DNA from 2 places in the Pseudomonas sp. MBLB4136 genome. Region 2 is predicted to be linked to the other one. Evidence: predicted binding sites of a transcription regulator. Region 2 holds the regulator's gene; the other holds the start of a gene.
The links. Region 2 encodes sigma-54, which starts transcription at its own class of promoters, with help from an activator protein. Its sites were predicted from a motif close to ANTGGCATNNANNTTGCTNT; they were not measured.

Region 1: ACSX1D_RS12155 (CmpA/NrtA family ABC transporter substrate-binding protein) is a predicted target of sigma-54. The motif match lies at 1,667-1,686, and genes of this name have one in related genera.

What each region holds. Positions count from the first base shown of each region.
Region 1 is NZ_CP196713.1:2,667,324-2,671,837, forward strand. It holds gene acnB (bifunctional aconitate hydratase 2/2-methylisocitrate dehydratase) at 1-1,602, shown strand, start outside; gene ACSX1D_RS12155 (CmpA/NrtA family ABC transporter substrate-binding protein) at 1,794-3,011, shown strand; gene ACSX1D_RS12160 (ANTAR domain-containing response regulator) at 3,033-3,611, shown strand; gene ACSX1D_RS12165 (pyridoxal phosphate-dependent decarboxylase family protein) at 3,797-4,514, shown strand, end outside.
Region 2 is NZ_CP196713.1:3,735,659-3,740,172, reverse strand. It holds gene ACSX1D_RS17040 (HPr family phosphocarrier protein) at 1-234, opposite strand, end outside; gene rapZ (RNase adapter RapZ) at 247-1,104, opposite strand; gene ptsN (PTS IIA-like nitrogen regulatory protein PtsN) at 1,116-1,580, opposite strand; gene hpf (ribosome hibernation-promoting factor, HPF/YfiA family) at 1,596-1,904, opposite strand; gene ACSX1D_RS17020 (RNA polymerase factor sigma-54) at 2,094-3,602, opposite strand; gene lptB (LPS export ABC transporter ATP-binding protein) at 3,736-4,461, opposite strand; gene lptA (lipopolysaccharide transport periplasmic protein LptA) at 4,464-4,514, opposite strand, start outside.

The DNA.
Region 1 (4,514 bases), 1.1 Mb from region 2:
GTGCTGCTCGATGAAGTCCGCGCCGGCGGCCGTATCCCGCTGATCGTCGGCCGCGGCCTGACCGAGAAGGCCCGTGCCGAACTGGGTCTGGGCAGCTCCGACCTGTTCAAGAAGCCGGAGCAGCCGGCCGACAGCGGCAAGGGCTTCACCCTGGCGCAGAAGATGGTCGGCAAGGCCTGCGGCGTGACCGGCGTGCGTCCGGGCACCTACTGCGAGCCGAAGATGACCACCGTCGGCTCCCAGGACACCACTGGCCCGATGACCCGCGACGAGCTGAAGGACCTGGCCTGCCTGGGCTTCTCCGCCGACCTGGTGATGCAGTCCTTCTGCCACACCGCGGCCTACCCAAAGCCGATCGACGTCACCACCCACCACACCCTGCCGGACTTCATCCGCACCCGTGGCGGCGTGTCCCTGCGTCCGGGCGACGGCATCATCCACAGCTGGCTGAACCGCATGCTGCTGCCGGACACCGTCGGCACCGGCGGCGACTCGCACACCCGTTTCCCGATCGGCATCAGCTTCCCGGCCGGTTCCGGCCTGGTGGCCTTCGCCGCCGCCACCGGCGTCATGCCGCTGGACATGCCGGAATCGGTGCTGGTGCGCTTCAAGGGCAAGATGCAGCCCGGGATCACCCTGCGTGACCTGGTCCATGCGATTCCCTACTACGCCATCCAGAAGGGCCTGCTGACCGTCGAGAAGAAGGGCAAGAAGAACGCCTTCTCCGGCCGCATCCTGGAGATCGAAGGCCTCGACGAGCTGACCGTCGAGCAGGCGTTCGAGCTGTCCGACGCCTCCGCCGAGCGTTCGGCCGCCGGTTGCACCATCAAGCTGCCGGAAAAGGCCATCGCCGAGTACCTGAAGTCGAACATCACCCTGCTGCGCTGGATGATCGGCGAAGGCTATGGCGATGCCCGCACCCTGGAACGCCGCGCCCAGGCGATGGAAGCCTGGCTGGCCAAGCCGGAGCTGATGAGCGCCGATGCCGACGCCGAATACGCCGAAGTCATCGAGATCGACCTCAACGAGCTGAAGGAGCCGGTGCTCTGCGCACCGAACGATCCGGACGACGCCCGTCTGCTGTCCACCGTGGCCGGCGACAAGATCGACGAGGTGTTCATCGGTTCGTGCATGACCAACATCGGTCACTTCCGCGCTGCCGGCAAGCTGCTGGACAAGGTCAAGGGCGGCATTCCGACCCGTCTGTGGCTGTCGCCGCCGACCAAGATGGATGCCCACCAGCTGACCGAGGAAGGCTACTACGGCATCTACGGCAAGGCCGGTGCGCGCATGGAAATGCCGGGCTGCTCGCTGTGCATGGGTAACCAGGCACGGGTCGCCGCCAACTCCACCGTGGTCTCGACCTCGACCCGTAACTTCCCCAACCGTCTGGGCGATGGCGCCAACGTGTACCTGGCCTCTGCCGAACTGGCAGCGGTCGCCGCGATCATCGGCAAGCTGCCGACCGTCGAGGAGTACATGGTCTACGCCAAGGACATCGACAGCATGGCTGCCGACGTCTACCGCTACCTGAGCTTCGACCAGATCGCCGAGTTCCGCGAAGCCGCTGCCAACGCCCAGATTCCGGTCGTTCAAGCCTAAGCGTTACCCGCGTCGAAAGAGCCCCGCCCCGTGCGGGGCTTTTTTATGCCTGGCGTTCGCCATTCGTGGCATATCGCTTGCTTATGGATACTCAACAGGGCCGCAATCGATCCGCAGACAGTGGCCTCATCCCCCCTGTCCTGGCGCTGATGGGGCCGACGACCTTTGAAGTTGAGCAAGGAAAAGGTGCAATGAGCGAGCATGATATTCCCCGCAGCGACGCGCTGGCCTGGGTCAACGGCAGCGATGCACCGGAGAAGAGCGCTCTGGATATCGGCTTCATGGCCCTGACCGACTCGGCCTCGCTGATCGTCGCCGCGACCCAGGGCTTCGCTCAGCCCTACGGCCTGACCCTGAACCTGCAGCGCCAGGCGTCCTGGGCCACCCTGCGCGACAAGCTGCTAAGCGGCGAGCTGGACGCCGCCCAGGGCCTTTACGGCCTGCTCTACGCGGTGCACCTGGGCATCGGCGGCACGCCGCCGGTGGACATGGCCGTACTCATGGGCCTGTCGCAGAATGGCCAGAGCATCAACCTTTCCCAGCCCCTGCAGGAAGCCGGGGTGACCAATACTGAGGCGCTGCGCGCTCGCGTGCGTCAAAACAGTGCGAAACTCACCCTGGCGCAGACCTTCCCCACCGGCACCCACGCCCTGTGGCTCTATTACTGGCTCGCCAGCCAGGGCATCCATCCGCTGGACGACGTGAATACGGTCGTCGTACCGCCCTCGCAGATGGTCGCTCACCTGCAGGCCGGACGCATCGACGGCTTCTGCGCCGGCGAGCCCTGGGGCGCCCAGGCGATTGCCGAAAGAAAGGGCTTCACCCTGGCCACCAGCCAATCGATCTGGCCGGATCATCCAGAAAAGGTCCTGGGCTGCACCCAGGCGTTCGTCAGCGCCTACCCGAACACGGCCCGCGCCCTGGTGATGGCGGTGCTGGAAGCCAGCCGCTTCATCGATCAGAGCGAGGAGAACAAGCGCAGCACCGCACAACTGCTCAGCGCCAGCGAGTACGTCGATGCGCCGCTGAACGCCATCCAGCCGCGCTTTCTCGGCCAGTACGAAGACGGCAACGGCCACGCCTGGCTCGACGCCCATCCGCTGCGCTTCTTCGATGAGGGCAAGGTGAACATGCCCTATCTATCCGATGGCCTGTGGTTCATGACCCAGTTCCGCCGCTGGGGCCTGCTGCGCGAAGACCCGGACTATTTCGCGGTGGCGCGCCGGGTCCAGCAGCTTAAGCTTTATCATGAGGCTGCCGAGGCGCTGGGAATCGCGGTGCCGGCATCGCCCCTGCGCAGCGCCACGCTGCTCGATGGCAAGCCCTGGGATGGCGCCGACCCCGCCGGCTATGCCCGCAGCTTCGCCCTGCACGCCCTGGCCGACGTCCGCCAGGCCTCTGCCCTCTGACCCCTGGAAACCGATACCACCATGCTGCGCATCCTCCTGATCAACGACACGCCGAAAAAGGTTGGCCGACTGCGGGCCGCCCTGATCGAAGCCGGCTTCGAGGTGGTCGACGAATCCGGCCTGACCATCGACCTGCCCGAGCGGGTCGAGGCGGTCCGCCCGGACGTCATCCTGATCGACAGTGAATCCCCCGGCCGTGACGTCATGGAACAGGTGGTCCTGGTGAGCCGCGACCAGCCTCGGCCCATCGTCATGTTCACCGACGAGCACGACCCCAAGGTCATGCGCCAGGCCATCCAGTCCGGGGTCAGCGCCTACATAGTCGAAGGCATCCACGCCGAACGCCTGCAGCCGATTCTCGACGTGGCCATGGCCCGCTTCGAGAGCGACCAGGCCCTGCGCGCCCAGCTGCAGGCGCGCGACGCGCAGCTGGCCGAACGCAAGCGCATCGAGCTGGCCAAGGGCCTGCTGATGAAGATGAAGAGCTGCAATGAGGAAGAGGCCTACACCCTCATGCGCCGCCAGGCCATGAGCCGTCAGCAGAAGCTGATCCAGGTCGCCGAGCAGATCATCGCCATGCACGACATGCTCGGCGGCTGAGGGACTCACGGAAGCGCCAGCGCTCGTCAGCGCGCAACTGTACTGCCTGAAACGCCACTGTGTACCCCGTTGCGAACTACGCCGGGCGAGCTGTACGGCCATCTCGGGGCCGGGTTGTGCCTGCTGCGCCGCCGCGGGCCTGGCTATGCTGAAGGCCCCGCACAGTTCTCGACGACGAGGCCCGCATGACCAGCACCCTTGATGAGCGCCAACTCCTGGCCGAGGCCGACCGCCGCGCCCTCGACTACTTCGACGGCATTCCCGGCCGCCCGGTATTTCCCGGGCCGGCTGCCATCGCCGACCTGCAAGCCCTCGATCAGGCGCCGCCCGAGCGCGGCGTCGACGCCGCCGAGGTACTGCGGCGCCTGGATGAGATCGGCTCGCCGGCCACAGTCGCCTGCAACGGCCCGCGCTACTTCGGCTTCGTCATCGGCGCCACCCTGCCCGCCGCCGCCGCGGCCGAGCGCCTGGTGCTGGCCTGGGACCAGTGCGCCTCATCGTTCGACAACTCGCCGGCGGCCGACACCCTGGAACGCATCGCCGGGCGCTGGGTATGCGAGCTGCTCGGCCTGCCGAGCGAAAGCGCCGTGGGCTTCGGCACCAGCGCCACCGCCTGCACCCTGGCCTGCCTGTCCGCCGCGCGACGCAAGCTCCTGGCCCGCCAGGGCTGGGACTTCGACGGCGACGGCCTGGTCGGTGCCCCGGAAGTGCGCGTGGTGGTCTCCGCCAGCTGCCACATCACCGTGAAGAAGGCCCTGCGCATCCTCGGCTTCGGCATGAACCGGCTGATCGTCGCGCCGACCGACGCCCATGGGCGCGTCGACCCTCAGCAACTGCCGCCCCTGGATGACCTGACCATCCTCTGCCTGCAGGCCGGCGAGGTGAACACCGGCGAGTTCGACC
Region 2 (4,514 bases):
CAGCGCCTCCAGGGCGTCGTGGTCCTGTTCGCCTTCGGTGTGCAGGTGGATCGGCGTGCCCTTGCCGGCGGCCAGCATCATCACCGCCATGATGCTCTTGCCGTCCACCAGGCTTTCCGGGGCGCGGCCGACCTTGACCTTGCAGGGGTAGCGCCCAGCCACGCCGACAAACTTGGCCGCTGCGCGCGCGTGCAGGCCCAGCTTGTTGATGATGGTGATTTCGCAGGAGGGCATCGCGGAAGTTCCTTAGCTGAGGTCGCGGTGGCGAACCTGGACGTTCTTCAGGATGGGTTTCAGGGTCGCGCCCAGGCGGTTGGCCAGGTACACCGAGCGGTGGTGGCCGCCGGTGCAGCCGATCGCCACCGTGACATAGGCGCGATTGCTGGCGGCGAAGCGTGGCAGCCATTTGTTCAGGTAGGTGAGGATGTCCTGGTACATCTCCTCGACATCGGCTTGCGCCGACAGGTACTCGACCACCGGCTGGTCGAGCCCGGAGTGGTCGCGCAGCTCCGGCTTCCAGTAGGGGTTGGGCAGGCAGCGCACGTCGAACACCAGGTCGGCATCCACTGGCATGCCGCGCTTGAAACCGAATGATTCGACCAGGAAGGCGGTGCCGGGTTCGGGCTGGTTGAGCAGGCGCAGCTTGAGCATGTCGCGCAGCTGATAGAGGTTGAGGTGGGTGGTGTCGATCTTCAGGTCGGCCAGGTCGATGATCGGCCCGAGCAGCAGGGACTCGTCGGCGATGGCCTCGGCCAGGGAGCGGCTCTCGTTGGTCAGCGGGTGCCGTCGACGGGTCTCGGAGAAACGCTTGAGCAGGGTTTCCTCGTCGGCGTCCAGGTAGAGCACGTTGCACTGGATGTGGCGCGCACGCACGTCGTCGAGCAGTTCGGGGAAACGCTTGAGCTGGCTGGGCAGATTGCGCGCATCGATCGATACCGCCACCTGGGGATGCAGCAACTCGGTGTGCAGCAGGGCGCGCTCGGCCAGTTCGGGGAGCAGGCCGGCGGGGAGGTTGTCTATGCAGTAGAAGCCGTTGTCCTCGAGGACATCGAGGGCGGTGCTTTTGCCGGAACCGGAGCGACCGCTGACGATGATCAAGCGCATGGGGAAAAGTCCTAACGGCTGCTTTGAACGTCCACCACGACCTGATACAGGGAGTCGTTGCTTTGCGCCTGGCGCAGGCGTTCGCGCACGTCGCCGCGGTCGAGCATGCTGGCGATCTGGCGCAGCAGTTCCAGGTGCTCGTCGGTCGCGGCCTCGGGCACCAGCAGGACGAACAGCAGGTCGACGGGGGCGCCGTCGATGGCGTCGAAATCCACCGGCGCATCCAGGCGCAGCAGGGCGCTGATCGGCGCATTGCAGCCCGCCAGGCGGCAGTGCGGAATGGCGATGCCGTTGCCGAATCCGGTGGAGCCGAGTTTTTCGCGGGCGATCAGGCTCTCGAAGATGTCCTGCCCGGCCAGGTCGGGCAGCTCGCGCGCCACCAGGTTGGCAATCTGTTCGAGTACGCGTTTCTTACTGCCGCCCGGCACGTTCACCAGGGAACGGCCGGGGGTCAGGATGTTTTCAAGTCGGATCATGGGAGGTGAGCGAGGTCAGCGGGCCATGGCGCCCTGCTGGCGTTCGAGCTGCTTTTCCTTGTGCTTGATGAGTTGTCGGTCGAGTTTGTCGGTGAGCAGGTCGATCGCTGCGTACATGTCGTCATGTTCGGCGTTGGCGACCACTTCGCCGCCGGCTATGTGCAGGGTCGCTTCGATCTTCTGCTTGAGCTTTTCGACCTCCATGGTGACCTGCACATTGGTGATCTTGTCGAAGTGGCGCTCCAATCGATTGAGTTTCTCGTCGATGTAGTCGCGTAGGGCGTCGGTCACATCCAGCTGATGTCCACTGATGTTGACTTGCATACCGCTTTCTCCTTGTTGCCGTGTGTAAGAGACAGGCAGTGCTGCCTGCCGCGGGAACACCTTGGCGTGGAAGACTCGGACCCACCGAACCCGGCATGTCGCTATCCGGCGCGACCGCTCTGGTCGCTGCAGGGAGTATTGCGAGCTGTGCTGCGTTGTGTGTTGACCTGTCTTCCGTTGAGTGCCGCCTTACATCAACCGCTTGCGCTCACTGGAGGGCGCTATACCGAGGGATTCACGGTATTTGGCGACCGTGCGGCGGGCCACTTGAATGCCCTGTGCCTCCAGTAAACCAGCGATCTTGCTGTCACTCAACGGCTTTTTTGCATTTTCCGCGGCCACCAGTTTCTTGATGATCGCGCGGATCGCCGTCGACGAGCACTCGCCGCCCTCGGCGGTGCTGACGTGGCTGGAGAAGAAATACTTCAGCTCGTAGATGCCGCGCGGGGTGTGCATGAATTTCTGCGTGGTGACCCGCGAGATGGTCGATTCATGCATGCCGACCGCTTCGGCAATGTCGTGCAGCACCAGTGGCTTCATCGCCTCGTCGCCGTAGTCGAGGAAGCCGCGTTGGTGCTCGACGATCTGGGTGGCGACCTTCATCAGGGTTTCGTTGCGGCTCTGCAGGCTCTTGATGAACCAGCGCGCCTCCTGCAGCTGATTGCGCATGAAGGTGTTGTCGGCGCTGGAGTCGGCACGTTTGACGAAGCCGGCGTACTGCGGATTGACCCGCAGGCGGGGCATGGCTTCCTGGTTGAGCTCGACCAGCCAGCGTTCGTTGTGCTTGCGCACGATGACGTCCGGCACCACGTACTCCGGCTCGCCGGACTGGATCTGCGAGCCGGGACGCGGATTGAGGCTCTGGATCAGCTCGATGACCTGGCGCAGCTCGTCTTCCTTGAGTTTCATGCGTCGCATCAGCTGGCTGTAGTCGCGGCTGCCGAGCAGGTCGAGGTAGTCGCCGGCCAGGCGTTGGGCTTCGGCCAGCCAGGGTGACTTGGGCGGCAACTGGCGCAGCTGCAGCAGCAAACATTCGCGCAGGTCGCGGGCGGCTATGCCGGCGGGCTCGAACTGCTGGATGCGGTGTAGCACCGCCTCGACCTCGTCGAGCTCGATGTCCAGCTCCGGGTCGAAGGCCTCGACCACTTCCTCCAGGCTCTCTTCCAGGTAGCCCTGTTCGTTGATGCAGTCGATCAGGGTGACGGCGATCAGTCGGTCCTTGTCGGACATCGGCGCCAGATTGAGCTGCCAGAGCAGGTGGCTCTGCAGGCTCTCGCCGCTGGAGGTGCGGGTGGTGAAGTCCCACTCGTCGTCGTCATTGCTCGGCAGGCTGCTGGCGCTGGTCTGATAGACGTCTTCCCAGGCGGTGTCGACCGGCAGCTCGTTGGGGATGCGCTCGTTCCATTCGCCGTCCTCCAGGTTGTCCACCGTCTGCGACGTTTCCTGGTAGCTGGTTTCCTGGTAGGGCTCTTCCTGCTTGCTGGCAGGGGAGGGGTTGTCGGCGCCATCGGCCAGGGGATCGGAGTTGTCGAAGTCGTCGCCGTCTTCCTGGCGCTCGAGCATCGGGTTGGACTCCAAGGCCTCCTGGATCTCCTGTTGCAGATCCAGGGTGGACAGTTGAAGTAGGCGAATGGCCTGTTGCAGCTGCGGGGTCATCGTCAGCTGCTGGCCCATCTTCAGGACTAGCGATGGTTTCATTGCAGACCTTTTATACCGGCGTCTGTGCGCAATCCACTACAGGGCGCCGAAGCGCCGCAAGGAAGCAAATTATATGCCCGCTTCCGAGTGTTTTGCCTAGCATTAGCTGCAGTGCGGTGGAGAAAAGCCGCCGCTAGAGACGGAATTCGTGGCCCAGGTAAACCTCTTTGACCATTTGGTTGGCCAGAATGGCGGCGGCATCGCCTTCGGCGATCAGCTGGCCATCGCTGACGATGTAGGCCGTCTCGCAGATGTCCAGGGTCTCGCGGACGTTGTGATCGGTGATCAGTACGCCGATCCCCTTGGCCTTGAGGTGATGGATGATCTGCTTGATGTCGCCGACCGAGATCGGGTCGACCCCGGCGAAGGGTTCGTCGAGCAGAATGAATTTCGGGGCGGTGGCCAGCGCCCGGGCAATCTCCACGCGCCGCCGTTCGCCGCCGGACAGGCTCATGCCGAGGTTGTCGCGGATGTGGCTGATGTGGAACTCCTGCAGCAGGTTCTCCAGCTCATCCCGGCGTGCCCCGCGATCCAGGTCCTTGCGCGTCTCGAGGACGGCCATGATGTTGTCGGCCACGCTGAGTTTGCGGAAGATCGAGGCCTCCTGGGGCAGGTAGCCGATGCCGGCGCGCGCACGGCCATGCATGGGTTGATGGCTGACGTCGTGGTCGTCGATCAGCACGCGGCCCTGATCGGCACGCACCAGGCCTACGATCATGTAGAAGCAGGTGGTCTTGCCGGCACCGTTGGGGCCGAGCAGGCCGACGATCTGCCCGCTGTCGATGCTCAGGCTGACGTCGCGGACGACCTGGCGACCTTTGTAGCTCTTGGCCAGGTGTTGGGCTTTCAGAGTGGCCATCGCTACTGCGCCTGCTGGTCGGCTGGTTTGTTCTTCGGCTGGATCACCATGTC